3 regions of the Bradyrhizobium sp. AZCC 1610 genome follow, and region 3 is predicted to be linked to each of the others. Evidence: predicted binding sites of a transcription regulator. Region 3 holds the regulator's gene; each other region holds the start of a gene.
What was found. Region 3 encodes LexA, which represses DNA repair genes until DNA is damaged. Its sites were predicted from a motif close to TGTTCNNNNTGTGTTCNG; they were not measured.

Region 1 (5,188 bases), 110 kb from region 3:
CGAACGCCGCCATGGCCGCAAAGGCATGAACCGGTATCATGGGAGCGGCATCGAGCAGCGGCGCGAGGCTCATGGCGGGCGCTTCCGAAACCCGAGGGCGGTTCAGCCGGCGACGCAGCCCTCAGAACCGGCGACGCAGCCCTTAGAACGGGATATCGTCGTCCATGTCGCTGTTGCGCGCGCCGGCTGCAACCGGTCGCCTCGGCGCGGAGCTGACCGGCCCGCCGGAGCCGAAATCACCGCCGGAATCGTCGGAGCCGAAGCTGCCGCCACCGCCGCCGCCGCTGCGGCCGTCGAGCATGGTCAGGGTCGAGTTGAAGCCCTGCAGCACAACTTCGGTCGAGTATTTCTCGACCCCGCTCTGGTCGGTCCATTTGCGGGTCTGCAGCGCGCCCTCGATGTACACCTTGGCGCCCTTCTTCAGATACTGCTCGACAATCTTGCAAAGCGGTTCAGAGAAGATCACGACGCGGTGCCACTCGGTCTTTTCCTTGCGCTCGCCGGTGCCCTTGTCGCGCCAGGTCTCCGAGGTCGCGATGCTCAGATTGGCAATCGGCCGCCCGTCCTGTGTCCGCCGGATTTCAGGATCCTTGCCGAGGTTGCCGACCAGAATCACCTTGTTCACACTTCCCGCCATCGCCGCTCTCCACTCGATATCGCCGGCAAAAATCACCGGTAAAAAATCACTGGTCAGGCCGCTTCTATTCCGGCCGCCTTCAATTCTTGACCTGTCGCCAGTTCTTGATCCTGTCGCGTTGTCCGCTCTTTCGCGTCCGCTTCCGGACATCCGAAGCGACCCTATACGCTCGCAAGCTCCGCCGACTTAGCGATCCCTCGGCAAGTCGGCGGTTATCCACATATAGCATCGCCCTCGCGAGCGTTCCAGCTTTGTTCCGGCAATCTCACATAGCCGTGGGTCGAACACACTACTCAGCTATAGGGCGACTTTGGTTCGCCACAATCGAGTCTCGAAAATGACAAAATGGAACCGAAAGTTCCGCCCGCTAACAGGAATAACGCAGGTAGATCATTGGCTTGGCTCCATATTTTGGATCATGGGTGTTGCAATTCGGAGACGCAATTTCCGAGCGAGTCGCGCTATAAAATTACCTACCGGCGCGGGGCGCTCGCGTCATTTCGAAACGCTTCGGGACCCAGGGAAGCGGACAAGCTGGAGATTAAGAGGATGAAGAAGTTTCTGTTAGGTACGGTTGCTCTCATCGCGTTCGCTGCGCCTGCGGCGGCCGCTGACCTCGCTGCGCGTCCTTACACCAAGGCCCCGCCGGCGCCGGTCGCCGTCGTGTACGACTGGAGCGGCTTCTACATCGGCGCCAACGGTGGCTGGGGTACGAGCCGTAAGTGCTGGGACTTCGTGGACGTGGCCGGCGCGTTCGTCGGAGCCGAGGGTTGCCATGACGCAGACGGCGGTACCGTCGGCGGTCAGATCGGTTATCGCTGGCAGGCCGGCACCTGGGTGTTCGGCATTGAAGGCCAGGGCAACTGGGCCGACTTCCAGGGCAGCAATGTCAGCCTGATCGATCCGACGCTCCGCAACGAGTCGCGCATTGATGCATTCGGCCTGATCACGGGCCAAGTCGGTTACGCGGCCAACAACGTTCTGTTCTATGTCAAAGGTGGTGCGGCCGTTACGGCGGATCGTTACCGCATCTTTGATGTTCCCACGGGCCTCGTGGTCGGCACCACCGGTGATGACACCCGCTGGGGTGCCGTGGTCGGCGCGGGCATCGAATTCGGCTTCGCTCCGAACTGGTCGGTCGGCGTCGAGTACAATCACCTGTTCATGCAAGACCGCACCCACACCTTCGTCGACACGACTGGCGCCTTCTTCGGCACCGACCGGATCAGCCAGGACGTTGATATCGTCACCGCTCGCATCAACTACAGGTTCGGCGGCCCGGTTATCGCGAGGTACTGATCTTCGCTTTCAGCGAACCGAATACCGAAAAGGCCGGCCTCGCGCCGGCCTTTTTGTTTGGTTGTACCGCGGCCTAGTCAATACCCTCCCCGGTTGCATTGCGCATACATTTGCCGCGGATGTGGTTTTTCGGCGACAGCATTCTGCGATGACTTCACGCTATATGCGCCGGCAACCTGAAATTGACTACTACGGTAGTTGCGTTGGAAATGCCGAAAGGAAGAAACGTGAAGAAAGTTTTGTTGACGACCACCGCTCTGATCGCGCTTGGGATGGCGCCCGCGATCGCCGCGGACCTTGCCGCTCGGCCCTACACCAAGGCGCCTGCCGCCGCGATTGCGATGTACGACTGGAGCGGCTTCTACATCGGCGCGAACGGAGGCTGGGGTTCGAGCCGCAATTGCTGGGACATCACTAGTTTCGTTTTGGTGGGCCCCGTTGTTCCCGCCGCGCCTGAGGGCTGTCACGATGCAACGGGCGGAACCGTCGGCGGCCAGATCGGCTATCGCTGGCAGGCCTCTCAGTGGGTCTTCGGCCTCGAAGCACAGGGTAACTGGGCTGATTTCGAGGGATCAAATACCAGCGCTCAACTTCTCGTCACCCGAAACGAATCCAGGATTGATGCTTTCGGTCTTTTCACCGGGCAAGTCGGGTACGCTTGGAACAACGCGCTGCTTTACGTCAAGGGCGGCGCGGCCGTCACCAGCAACAAGTATGCCGGTCTCGATATTGCCACCGGCGTGGCCTTCGATTCGGCTAACGATACCCGTTGGGGCGCCACAGTCGGCGTCGGATTGGAATACGGATTTGCACCGAACTGGTCGGTTGGCGTCGAGTACAATCACTTGTTCATGGGAGACCGCGACATAGTGATGGTCGGCACCGGTGCGCTCTTCCCGGCCGGAGCCTCCGTCCGGACTGATCGTATTAGCCAGGACGTCGATATGGTCACCGCCCGTATCAACTACCGCTTCGGCGGTCCGGTCGTCGCGAGGTATTGAGCTTCGCTTTCAGCAAACCGAATACCGAAAGGCCGGCCTCGCGCCGGCCTTTTTGTTTTGCCTTGTTGTTTGCTTGTGGAACGTTACCGTTCACGTGCGTGGAACTGCTGACGGCTGCTGCCAAAAAGATGGCTGCACAAACAATCCGTTGATGGATTGTACGCGGCACTGGAAATCATTCATCGTTCTGCCTATGTTCCGACTTTCGATCATCGGCGCCTGATCCCCGGTCCTCGCGGGCACTGCGCGCCCAACGTGGCGCGCCTCACGCGCCTGGAAATGCCGATATGGATGAAGTGCTCAGGGCGAAGCGCCAAACACCCGCCGGCTCAGGATTGCGCGCGATAACCATCCGCGGCGCGCGCGAGCACAATCTCAAGAACGTCGATCTCGAGATTCCCAGAGACAAGCTCGTCGTATTCACCGGCCTCTCCGGCTCCGGCAAATCCTCGCTCGCCTTCGACACCATCTATGCCGAGGGACAGCGCCGCTATGTCGAGTCGCTCTCGGCTTACGCGCGCCAGTTCCTGGAGATGATGCAGAAGCCGGATGTGGACCAGATCGACGGCCTGTCGCCCGCGATCTCGATCGAGCAGAAGACCACCTCGAAGAACCCGCGCTCCACCGTCGGCACCGTCACCGAAATCTACGACTATATGCGCCTGCTGTGGGCGCGCGTCGGCGTGCCCTATTCGCCCGCCACGGGGCTGCCGATCGAAAGCCAGATCGTCTCGCAGATGGTCGACCGCGTGCTGGCGCTGCCCGAAGGCACAAGGCTCTATCTGCTCGCGCCGGTCGTGCGCGGCCGCAAGGGCGAGTACAGGAAGGAGCTCGCCGAATGGCTCAAGAAGGGCTTTCAGCGCGTCAAGATCGACGGCACTTTCCATGAGCTGGCCGAGGCGCCGACGCTCGACAAGAAATTCCCGCACGACATCGACGTGGTGGTCGACCGCATCGTGGTCCGCCCCGACATCGGCCAGCGCCTTGCCGAAAGTTTTGAGACCGCGCTGAAGCTCGCCGAAGGCCTCGCCGTGATCGAATATGCCGACGCGCCGGCGGCTGTGGAAGAGAAGAAGTCCGACAAGAAGACCGCAAAGATCCACGACAAGAGCGGGCCGGAACGGATTCTGTTTTCGGAAAAGTTCGCCTGCCCGGTTTCCGGCTTCACCATTCCCGAGATCGAGCCGCGGCTGTTCTCGTTCAACAACCCTTACGGCGCGTGTCCTGCCTGCGGCGGCCTCGGCGTCGAGCAGCATATCGACGAGGACCTCGTCATCCCCGACAAGGAATTGACGCTCCGCAAGGGCGCGATAGCGCCGTGGGCCAAATCGTCCTCGCCCTATTACATCCAGACGCTGACCGCGCTCGGCAAGTTCTACAAGTTCACGCTCGACACCAAGTGGAAGGACCTGCCGAAGAAGACGCAGGCAGCATTGCTGCACGGCTCCGGCGACGACGAAATCAAGTTCTCCTATGAGGACGGCGTCCGCTCCTACGACACCAAGAAACCGTTCGAGGGCGTCATCACCAATCTCGAGCGCCGCTACCGCGAGACCGAGAGCGAATGGGCGCGCGAGGAGCTGGCAAAGTATTTCTCCGACATCCCCTGCGCGGGCTGCAACGGCCATCGCCTCAAGCCCGAGGCGCTGTGCGTCAAGATCGGCGGCAAGCACATCGGCGAAATCTCGGAATTGTCGGTGCTCCGCGCCGGCGAATGGTTCGAGACCGTGCCGAAGGCGCTGAACGCGCAGCAGAACGAGATCGCCGCGCGCGTGCTGAAGGAGATCCGCGAGCGGCTGTCGTTCCTGCTCGACGTCGGCCTGAACTATCTCACGCTGTCGCGCGCCTCGGGCACACTGTCCGGCGGCGAAAGCCAGCGCATCCGCCTCGCCTCCCAGATCGGCTCGGGTCTCACAGGCGTGCTCTACGTGCTGGACGAGCCCTCGATCGGCCTGCACCAGCGCGACAACGCGCGGCTGCTGGAAACGTTGAAGCGGCTGCGCGACCTCGGCAATACCGTGATTGTGGTCGAGCATGACGAGGACGCGATCAGGCTCGCCGATTACGTGCTCGACATCGGCCCCGGCGCCGGCATGCATGGCGGCCATATCGTGGCGCAGGGCACGCCCGCGGAGATCATGAAGAATCCGAACTCGCTGACGGGCAAATACCTCACCGGCGAGATGTCGGTGGCGATCCCCGAGCGCAAGCCGCCGAACCACAGGCGCACCATCAAGGTCGTCAACGCCCG
Region 2 (5,188 bases), 3.1 Mb from region 3:
GACCAGCCCGTGGCCTCTGCCACATAGCCCGCACCTGAGGACAGGTAGGTGCGCCCTACTGCGGCGAGCGCGGTAAGCAGCGCGTATTGGGTCGCGGTGTGCAGCGGGTTCTGGCACAAGGCCGAGAGATAGGCGACGAAGATCACGGTACCGATCGCGCCAGTGAAGTTCTCCGCCGAGATGGCGACCGCCAGCGCCCATTGATTGACGCCGACATAGGCGAGCCACGCAAACACCAGGTTGGAGATCGCCTGCAGCACGCCGCCGATCCACAGGCTTGCGACCAGCGAATAGCGCCGCGCCAGATAGCCGCCGGCAAATCCGCCGATCAGGGTCGCGATAAGGCCGACACCCTTGACGATGGCGGCGTAGTCGTTGCGGGTGAAGCCGAGGTCGATCACGAACGGCGCGGTCATCGTGCCGGAAAACGCATCGGTGAATTTGAACAGCACCACGAAGGCCAGCGCCACCCAGGCATACTTGCGGGCGAGAAATTCGGAGAACGCCCCGACGGCCGCATGCATGACGCGCGAGAAAGCTGTCTCGCCGCGAGTCTTGGCCTCCGCACGCACCGATTGTTCCGGCTCGGTTGCGGCCAGCGCGGTGACGGTGCCGATCAGCACCAGTGCTGCCATGGCAACATAGCCCCACATCCAGGCTGCGTGACGCCCGATGCCGGTGCTTTCGAATGCGCTCACCAGGAATAGAACGCCGGCGGTCGATACCAGCAAGCCGATCCGGTAAGCCGCGACGTAGGAGGCCATGCCGGCGGCCTGTTCGCTCTCGGGCAGGCTTTCGACGCGGAATGCATCGACCACGATGTCCTGCGTCGACGACATCGTTGCGACCAGCAGTGCGCCGAGCGCGACGAACAGCGGCGAGCGCGCCGGGTCGGTTAGCGCCAGCAGCAAGATCGCACCGATCAGGAGCAGTTGCGAGAACACCAGCCAGCCGCGGCGTCGGCCGAAGGCGCGCGTGAAGACCGGCACGTGCAGTGCATCGACCAGCGGCGCCCAGACAAATTTCAGCGTGTAGGGCGTGCCGACCAGCGCAAACAGCCCGATGGTGCCGAGATCCACGCCGGATTCCCGCATCCATACCAGCAGCGTCGATCCCGACAGCGCCAGCGGCAAGCCTGACGAAAAGCCGAGCATCAGCACGATCAGCACGCGCGGCTGAAGATAGACGGCCCAGCCCTCGCGCCAGGACGGTGCGGGAGCGGCAGCTTTCTCAGGTGAAACGGAGGTGGATTCTGGTGCTGTCATGGAGGGGTGTTAGCAGATTCTGCAACAAAAAGACTGTCATCGCCCGGCTTCAAGCCGGGCGATGACAGTTTGATATGTGGCTATAGCTGCGCAATAACTGCCTACTCCCCCGCTTGCAGCTTGCGCGGCACGGGGAACAGCTCGGCTGTTCCGCCCTTGACCACGCGCGGCACTTCCACCGGCGCGTCGGTCTTGCTGAAATCGAGTTCCTCGATCCGCCCGGCGCGCTTTTCGATCTTGTCGGCGGAGATCAGGATCTGCCTGACGTCCTCGTTGACGTCGCCAAAATGCTTCTGCAGCTTCAGCACGCGTTCGCGCAGGCGCCCCAGATCGTCGCCGAGGTTGAGCACCTCGGTGCGGATCTGGTCGGCGGCGTCGCGCATCCTGGCGTCTTTCAGGATCTGCTGCATCACCTGAATCGCCAGCATCAGCAGCGAGGGCGACACCAGCACGACGCGGGCGCGGTAGGCCTTCTGGATCACGTCGTCGAAACCGTCGTGGATTTCGGCATAGACCGACTCCGACGGCACGAACATCAGCGCGGTATCCTGGGTCTCGCCAGTAATCAGATATTTCTCGGCGATGTCGTTGACGTGCTTCATCACGTCGTTGCGCAGCCGCTGCGTGGCGAATTTCTTTTCCTCGTCACTGCGCGCATCGTGCAGCGCAGTCATCGCTTCCAGCGGAAATTTCGCGTCGATGCAGAGCGGACGCTGGTCGGGCAGGAACACCACGCAGTCCGGCCGCTTCCCGGTCGAGAGCGTGTGCTGGAACGCGTAGGAGCCCTGCGGCATGCCGTCCTGCACGATCGCTTCCATCCGCGCCTGGCCGAAGGCGCCGCGTGACTGCTTGTTGGCGAGCACGTCGCGCAGCGTCGTGACCTGCGACGTCAGGTCGGTGAGGTTCTTGTGCGCATTGTCGATGATGCCGAGCCGCTCATGCAGCACGCGCAGACTATCCATGGTGTGGCGCGTGGTCGCTTCCATCGATTGGCCGACGCGGTGGGTCACCGAATCCAGCCGCTCATTGACCGCGCGCGCCATCTCGGCTTGGCGGCCGGCCAGCGCCTGGCCCATGGCGTCGACCCGGCCGGTGGACTCGCTCTGCGCCCGCAGCATCTCGCTCAGGCGCTCTTCCAACTCGTCGGCGCGGATCGCCTGCGCCATCGCCAGTTCCGCGCCACGGCGGCCGGAGCGGGCGATGACGATGGCGATCGCCAGCAGCAGCACCAATGCGAGCGCGCCAAAGCCTGCCAGCGCCTCGCCGACGTGGATCGGCAGGTCGCCGACGATGAAAAGAATCTCGTTCATTCGCGACTTGTAGCCCGATTCGCCGGCTTTCGCGAACGAAGAGGGAACATTTATGGTAAATGGCGGGTTAATTTTCATGTGTAACGCGGCGTTAAAAATCATGGTTAAGGCCGTCCGAATGCGTTCCGCCGCGCATTGACCCCGGCAAATCAGCAGCTTAAATCGCGCGCTATGGCCCTAAGAGAAATCATCATCCTGCCGGACAAACAGCTCCGGCTGGTCTCCAAACCCGTCGAGAAGGTGACGACGGAGATCCGCAAGCTCGCCGACGACATGTTCGAGACCATGTACGACGCCCCCGGCATCGGGCTGGCTGCGATCCAGGTCGCGCAGCCGTTGCGGCTGATCACCATGGACCTCGCCAAGAAGAGCGAGGACGGCGAAACCAAGCCGCAGCCACGGGTGTTCATCAATCCGGAAATCATCTCCTCGTCGGAGGAATTGTCGGTGTACGAAGAGGGCTGCCTCTCGATCCCCGAATATTACGAGGAGGTCGAGCGCCCGGCGCAGGTGCGCATCCGCTTCACCGATCTCGACGGCAAGGTGCACGAGGAAGACGCCGACGGCCTGTTTGCCACCTGCATCCAGCACGAGATCGACCACCTCAACGGCGTGCTGTTCGTCGACTATCTGTCAAAACTGAAGCGCGACCGCGTGATGAAGAAGTTTACGAAAGCCGCCAAGCGCGCGGCGGAGTAGACCCTACTCTATCGACCGTCATGCCCGGCCTTGTGCCGGGCATCCACGTCTTTCTTTCTCGCTGCACCAAAGACGTGGATGGCCGGGACAAGCCCGGCCATGACGGATTAAGCTGAAATCGTCCCGGGATTTTCCGCCTCATGCCGCTTCGCTTGATCTTCATGGGCACGCCCGATTTCGCGGTGCCGACGCTGCTGGCACTCGTGGCCCACGGCCATGAGGTCGAGGCCGTCTACACCCGCGCGCCGAAGCCGGCCGGGCGGGGCATGAAGCTGCAGCCGACGCCCGTGGAGCAGGAAGCGCGGCGGCTAGGGATTCCCGTGCTGACGCCGACCACGTTGAAGACGCCGGAAGCGCTTGAGGAGTTTCGCGCGCACAATGCCGATGCGGCGGTCGTCGTCGCCTACGGCATGATCCTGCCGCAAGCCATCCTCAATGCGCCGCCGCTCGGCTGCTTCAACCTGCACGCGTCACTTTTACCGCGCTGGCGCGGCGCAGCCCCGATCAACCGCGCCATCATGGCTGGCGACGCCGAGAGCGGCGTGATGGTGATGAAGATGGATACAGGCCTCGACACCGGCGACGTCGCGATGGCCGAGCGGCTACAGATCACGGATACCATGACCGCCGCCGATCTGCATGACGCGCTGGCGCCGCTCGGCGCCGACCTGATGGTGCGTGCGATCGGCGCGCTGGCACGCGGCGGGCTGCAGCTCCAGAAGCAGAGCGAAGACGGTGTGACCTACGCCGCCAAGATCGAGAAGGGCGAGGCGCGGATCGACTGGCAGCGGCCCGCGCGCGAAGTGCTGCGGCATATTCACGGGCTGTCGCCGTTCCCCGGCGCCTGGTGCGAAGTCGCGAGCGATGGCGAGCCGGCACGTGTCAAGATTTTGCGCTGCGAACCGGCCAAGGGCGCGGGCGCGCCGGGCGAGGTGCTCGACGATGGGTTGACGATCGCCTGCGGCGACGGCGCGATCCGCATCCTTGAGTTGCAGCGCGCCGGCAAGGCGCCGATGAAGACTGCGGAGTTTTTGCGCGGCACGCCGCTCAAACCGCCAGCGCGGCTCGGCTGATGCCCCGCTACAAACTCATCATCGAATATGACGGCAGCCCGTTCTGCGGCTGGCAACTGCAGGAAAATGGCGCCTCGGTGCAGGGCGCGCTGGAAGATGCGGTCAAGGCGATCTGCGGCGAGCGGGTGCGCGTGCATGGCGCCGGGCGCACCGACGCCGGGGTGCACGCGCTGGGCCAGGTCGCGCATTGCGATATCGCAAAACATTTCGTGCCGGGCCGCTTTCGCGACGGGCTGAATGCGCATCTTCGGCCGCATCCGATCGGCGTGCTGTCGGCGGAGATCGTGCCCGATACGTTCGAGGCACGTTTCTCGGCCAAGAAGCGGCATTACCTCTATCGAATATCCAATCGCCGGGCCAATCTCGCGCTCGACCTCGGCAAGGTCTGGCGGCTGCCGCGGCTGCTCGACACCGATGCGATGCATGAGGCCGCGCAGCGGCTGGTCGGCAAATTCGATTTCACCACGTTTCGCGACACCGAATGTCAGGCGAAGTCGCCGGAGAAGACGCTCGACCAGCTCGACGTGATCAGGCAGGGCGACGCCGTCAACATCATCACCTCGGCGCGCTCGTTCCTGCACAGCCAGGTGCGCTCGATGGTTGGATCGCTGGTCTGGGTCGGCGAGGGCCGCTGGAACGCCGACGATCTGCAGAAGGCGCTCGACGCCCGCAGCCGCGCCGCTTGCGGCCCGGTCGCGCCGCCCGACGGGCTCTATCTGGTGCGGGTGGAGTACTAGGCGAAATACCTATCCAGCAAGCCGCGATAAATCCGCGTCAGCTTTTCCAGATCCGACACCGGCGTGCGCTCGTCGATCTGGTGCATGGTCTGGCCGACCAGGCC
Region 3 (5,188 bases):
GCCGCCACCAGACTGGCCCCCTGCGGTCCCGTCACGAGAACGGTCAGACACGCGCCCGTCACCGTGCCGAGAACAAAGGCAAAATTCCTGCGCATCGTGGGGCGTCCCTTTCGGCTAACGGACGCCCGCGATTCCCGTGAATCGGCGCCCCTGTCCCGGCCCCGCCAACTCACAATGGCTTTTTGGTCGGATCAAGGCACGCCGGCCCGGACCATTGCGGCTTTTTATCGGCTTCCGGCATTAGCGCCGGGAAGTGTCTCTACTTTGCAGCGCCGTCGGCGGATTTGGCCTTCGGCTTGGCCGGCGGCGCCTTGGCAGTATCTTTGGCCGCTGCTTTCGGCGGCGCGCTGTCGCTGCGCACCGTGCCCCAGGGATCGGTGCTCTTCTGCTCCGGGATATTGCCGAGCGAGCGCTTGTAGGCCCTTTCGGCATCCCTTTCGGCCGCTTTTTCGGTTGCCGACTTTTCCTTGTCGGTCTCACCGTATCTGGGAACAGGATTCTGAGCCTGAGCCCAGACGGGCCCGGTAAGCGCGGCGATCACACATGCAGCGCCCAAAATTCTGCCCAGGATTTTCATGCCATCACTCCCTCTTGCGACCCAAGGCGCTATTCAAGGCGCTATTTTTGACGCGCTTTTCTTCACGCGAACCGGCATCCACCCCGGATCAGTCCGGGGCAGGCTTTCGCCCGAAAGCGCTATAGCACGGCCCGCGCACGGGCTTAAGCGCCGGATCGGGCCGAATTCAGTCCAGCCCGTTGCCGATACCTGGCCAGTTTTGTAAACGATGGCCATGAATTTGCCGCCAGCGCCCTCCTCCGTCGACGTGTTGCTGTTCGACCTCGGCCGCGTCGTGCTCGATATCAGTTTCGACAAGGTGATGGCGACGTGGGCCGGGCACGCCGGCTGCGAGCCCGCCGACCTCGCCAGGCGTTTTGTCGTCAACGACAGTTTCAAGCATCACGAGATCGGCCGGATCGACGACGCGGCGTTCTTTGCGAGCCTGCGTCAGTCGCTCGGCATCGGCCTCACCGACGCGCAGTTCCTGGAAGGCTGGAACGCGATTTTCACCGGCGAGGTGCCGGGAATTGCGCCGCTGTTGGCAAGCGCCGCCAAACGCATGCCGCTCTATGCTTTTTCCAACACCAATCCGGCCCATGTCGCGCATTTCTCGCAGGCCTATGCCGACGTGCTCAGCCATTTCCGCGAGATATTCCTGTCCTCGAGCATCGGTTTGCGCAAACCCGACGCTGAAGCCTATGATCATGTGGTAAAAGCGATCGGCGTGCCGGCACAGAGGATCCTGTTCTTCGACGACTCGGCCGCCAATATCGAAGGTGCGCGGGCGCGCGGCCTTTGTGCCATCCACGTGGCATCGACGGATGACGTGGCAAGGGCACTGACCGCACTTGAAGTATAGGAGGTCTGCCCGTGGCCTTGATGCCTGTTGCCGATGCGCTTGCTGCGATCCTTGCCGGCGCCGCACCCCTGCCCGAGGAAATGATCGCGCTCGACGATGCCTGGCATCGCGTGCTGGCGCGCGACGTCGCCGCGCGGCGGACGCAGCCGCCGCGGGCGATGTCGGCGATGGACGGCTATGCGGTGCGCGCGGCCGATGCCGCCGATCTCTCGGTGCGGCTGAAGGTGATCGGCGAGGTCGCGGCCGGACGGCCGTTCGAGCGGAAGGTAGGCGCGGGCGAAGCGGTGCGGATATTCACCGGCGGCGTGATCCCTGAGGGGGCCGACGCCGTCATCATCCAGGAAGACACGGCCATCGACGGCGATTCCCTCGCCATCACCGAAGCCGCCGTTCCCGGGCGGCATATCCGCGCCGCCGGCGTCGATTTCCGCGAGGGCGATGTGCTGCTCACGCGCGGGCGCCGCCTGACCGACCGCGATTTGTCGCTCGCCGCCGGCATGAACTATCCGGAGCTTGCGGTGCACCGCCGCCCAAAGGTCGCAGTCCTCGCCACCGGCGACGAGCTGGTGATGCCGGGCGCTACCCCCGGCCCCGGCCAGATCGTCTATTCCAACGGCTACGGCATCCGGGCGCTGGCGCGGGCCGAGGGCGCCGAGGTCGTCGATCTCGGAATCGCCGCCGACACGGTCGATGCCACCGCGCAAGGTATCCGCCGTGCGCGCGAGGCAAGCGCGGATATCCTGATCACCCTGGGCGGCGCCTCGGTCGGCGACCATGACCTCGTCAAGCGGTCGCTGGAGGCCGAGGGGACGGCCATGGCGTTCTGGCGCATAGCGATGCGGCCGGGCAAGCCGATGATGCACGGCAGGCTGGGCACGATGCGGGTGATCGGCCTGCCCGGCAATCCGGTCTCCTCCTATGTCTGCGGCTTCCTGTTTCTGGTGCCGTTGATTCGTGCGCTATCGGGCTGCGACACCATCCATCATCCGCGCGAAAGCGCCTTGCTGGGCCGCGATCTCGCCGCCAACGACCAGCGCGAAGACTATCTTCGGGCACGGCTCGAAGCGCGCGCGGACGGCACGCTGATGGCGGTGCCGGTGAGCCACCAGGATTCATCGCTGCTCGGGAATCTCGCTGCGGCGCGGGCACTTGTGATACGTCCGCCGTTCGCGCCGGCTGCCGCAAAGGGTTCGCGCTGCGAACTGCTCCGGCTGCCCGAATGATGCCCTGAACGGCGCCTTTAAGGGCGTTTTGGGCCGAAGCCGCAATGCGTTCACCTGAAATTAAGTGGTTGCGGAACACATATCGAACATATAGTGTCCGTTCATGATTTGTTTCGACTGCTAGTGTCCAGGGTTGGGAGTTTTAGGGACTCCCGCGATGGACCCTGACGCTTCGGGACCGAAAGACTGTGCCAACCGGGGGATTGCTCGCGATGCTTACGCGCAAACAGTATGAACTTCTGCGTTTCATCAATGAACGGCTGAAAGAGGCCGGCGTACCGCCCTCCTTTGACGAGATGAAGGACGCGCTCGACCTGCGCTCGAAATCCGGAATCCACCGCCTCATTACGGCGCTGGAGGAGCGCGGCTTCATCCGCCGGCTGCCCAACCGCGCCCGCGCCATCGAAGTCATCAAGCTGCCGGAGCTTGCTGCCGCCGGCAACGGCCGCCGCGGCTTCACGCCGAGCGTCATCGAAGGCACGCTCGGCAAGCGCTCGGTGAGCGTGCCGGCTTCCGAGGATGACGGCAACCGCCCGGTCGCCGTCCCCGTGATGGGCCGGATCGCCGCCGGTACGCCGATCGAGGCGCTGCAGACCCGCAGCCACACCATCAGCGTGCCGCCTGACATGCTCGGCTCCGGCGAGCATTACGCGCTCGAAGTCCGCGGCGATTCCATGGTCGACGCCGGGATTCTCGACGGCGACATGGCGCTGATCCAGCGTAACGAGACCGCCGACACCGGCGATATCGTGGTGGCGCTGATCGACGAGGAGGAAGCCACGCTGAAGCGCTTCCGCCGCCGCGGCGCCTCGATTGCGCTGGAGCCGGCCAATGCCTCCTACGAAGTCCGCATCCTGCCGCCGAACCGGGTCCGGATTCAGGGCAAGCTGATCGGCCTGTACCGGAAGTATTGAACTGTCGGATTGCAGACACGACGGCGACGACACCCCGCCCCGGCCTTCGGCCGGGGTTTTTTGTGGCGCGGCCGGAACCAAGCCGCGTTAGCGCGTTTGTGATTTAGGCGCAGCGCGCCAGTCGCAGAATTGCCCAGAAACAAGAAAAGGCTCTGCGCCATGTCCACTCTGATAGAGGCTTGTGCCTCCTTCGAGACACGGGTCAGCTATCTCAAACGAGGGAGCCATCCGATGTGTGACTATAGCCTGCATGCTGTGGCAACGCGGCCTGCCCAGGTCGGCGAGACGCTGATCACCACGACCTTCCGCGGTACATCGACCCGCGGCTTTGCGTCGGAACGCGAGCCAGCAGTGGCGGTCTGCATGCTTCCCGGCACCGAGCTGGCGTTCGCCGAGGACGTCAAATACGATAACCGGTGGATCTGGACGCGAACCACCGACTGGCGGGTCGGCAAGTTTAACCAGATCGAACCCGAAGTATCCGACCGTCACCATGACGCGATCGAATTTCCTGACGGAAGCCATGTGCTGGTGACGCAGCTCTGCGAAGGCCAGCGCGCGACTGTGCTGCAATTGCCGGTGACCGAGGGCGAACGTGCACCGAAGGTGACGGAAGCGCCGCCGGCCGAATCCATCGTGACCGGATAAACGCAAACGCGAACGCGATCCGCCGGTTTAGGCCGGCGGATCGTGGTAATGTAATTTTTTCAGAACTCGGCGCCGAGGGGCAGTCGGTGGTCAACAAGGTTACATGGCAAAAGGCCGGACGCGTCACCGAGCCCGGACGATACATGTTCAGGTACGGCTGGCTCACCATCACGGCCGAGGATCTCGCGATCTGGCGGCAATTCCCCGAGGCGTCGTTCACGCTGGTCAATTTGCCATCGGAGCCCGACGCGCCTGAGGAGTTTCATCTGGGCGCCTTCGAAATACCCGCCAGCCCGACGGTCGACGAGCACTGATGTTCCTCTATTCCTCCGCCTGAAGGTCGGCCTCGGCCGGCGTCGCATCGACGGCGCGCGGCGGCACGACACGCGGCGCAAGCACGGTGGCGTCGGCCTCGCGCTCGTCGGCTGCGGCCGGCGACCACGGGCGGTCGATCCCCCTGGGCTTGGCTGCCTCGACGACAAATCCCTCACGGCCTCGCCGCAACGCCATTGCGCCCTGCCGCCGCAACCGGTCGGCATCGATGACGGAAGCCGCGCATGAAGCGGGCGCCTGCCGCAGCGTCACGATGAGCGCCGCGCGCTCGCAATCGTCCGAAAGCGCCTCGGGCTTGAGCGCCTGCGCGATAAGGCCGCCGGCGGATTGCGTTACGCAGCCAAGGTCGTCGCATGAGACGCCTGCGGTGAGCGATGCGTCAGCGGCCGTACGCGCGTCCGCGTCCGCCGCCAGCCACTCCTTCAGGAGGAAGGCATCCCGGGAGCCCTTCGCCGCATGCATCAGATGCAGCCTTCCATCCTGGCCGCGGACGGCGACATTGCGACCATCGGCGGAGATCAGGATGTCCGGCAGCGGCGCCCTCGCCGCCCATAGTGCCGCTGATAGCACCAGCACCGCGCCCGACCAGCGCAGCGGCGTGCGCAACAGGCCGAGCAGGATGATGCCGAGACTGGCCGCAATCAGCGGGCCG

Region 1: uvrA (excinuclease ABC subunit UvrA) is a predicted target of LexA. The motif match lies at 3,121-3,138, and genes of this name have one in related genera.
Region 2: V1279_RS32635 (DNA recombination protein RmuC) is a predicted target of LexA. The motif match lies at 2,607-2,624, and genes of this name have one in related genera.

The regions. Positions count from the first base shown of each region.
Region 1 covers NZ_JAZHRR010000001.1:3,424,854-3,430,041, forward strand. Annotated here, with positions in the region: gene V1279_RS16980 (DUF2306 domain-containing protein) at 1-73, opposite strand, end outside; gene V1279_RS16985 (single-stranded DNA-binding protein) at 143-637, opposite strand; gene V1279_RS16990 (outer membrane protein) at 1,187-1,936, shown strand; gene V1279_RS16995 (outer membrane protein) at 2,164-2,937, shown strand; gene uvrA (excinuclease ABC subunit UvrA) at 3,225-5,188, shown strand, end outside.
Region 2 covers NZ_JAZHRR010000001.1:6,651,143-6,656,330, reverse strand. Annotated here, with positions in the region: gene V1279_RS32640 (AmpG family muropeptide MFS transporter) at 1-1,265, opposite strand, end outside; gene V1279_RS32635 (DNA recombination protein RmuC) at 1,367-2,575, opposite strand; gene def (peptide deformylase) at 2,747-3,274, shown strand; gene fmt (methionyl-tRNA formyltransferase) at 3,415-4,347, shown strand; gene truA (tRNA pseudouridine(38-40) synthase TruA) at 4,347-5,084, shown strand; gene dapE (succinyl-diaminopimelate desuccinylase) at 5,081-5,188, opposite strand, start outside.
Region 3 covers NZ_JAZHRR010000001.1:3,536,053-3,541,240, forward strand. Annotated here, with positions in the region: gene V1279_RS17520 (S41 family peptidase) at 1-95, opposite strand, end outside; gene V1279_RS17525 (hypothetical protein) at 260-577, opposite strand; gene V1279_RS17530 (HAD-IA family hydrolase) at 792-1,418, shown strand; gene V1279_RS17535 (molybdopterin molybdotransferase MoeA) at 1,430-2,641, shown strand; gene lexA (transcriptional repressor LexA) at 2,854-3,555, shown strand; gene V1279_RS17545 (hypothetical protein) at 3,787-4,203, shown strand; gene V1279_RS17550 (hypothetical protein) at 4,290-4,517, shown strand; gene V1279_RS17555 (ComEC/Rec2 family competence protein) at 4,525-5,188, opposite strand, start outside.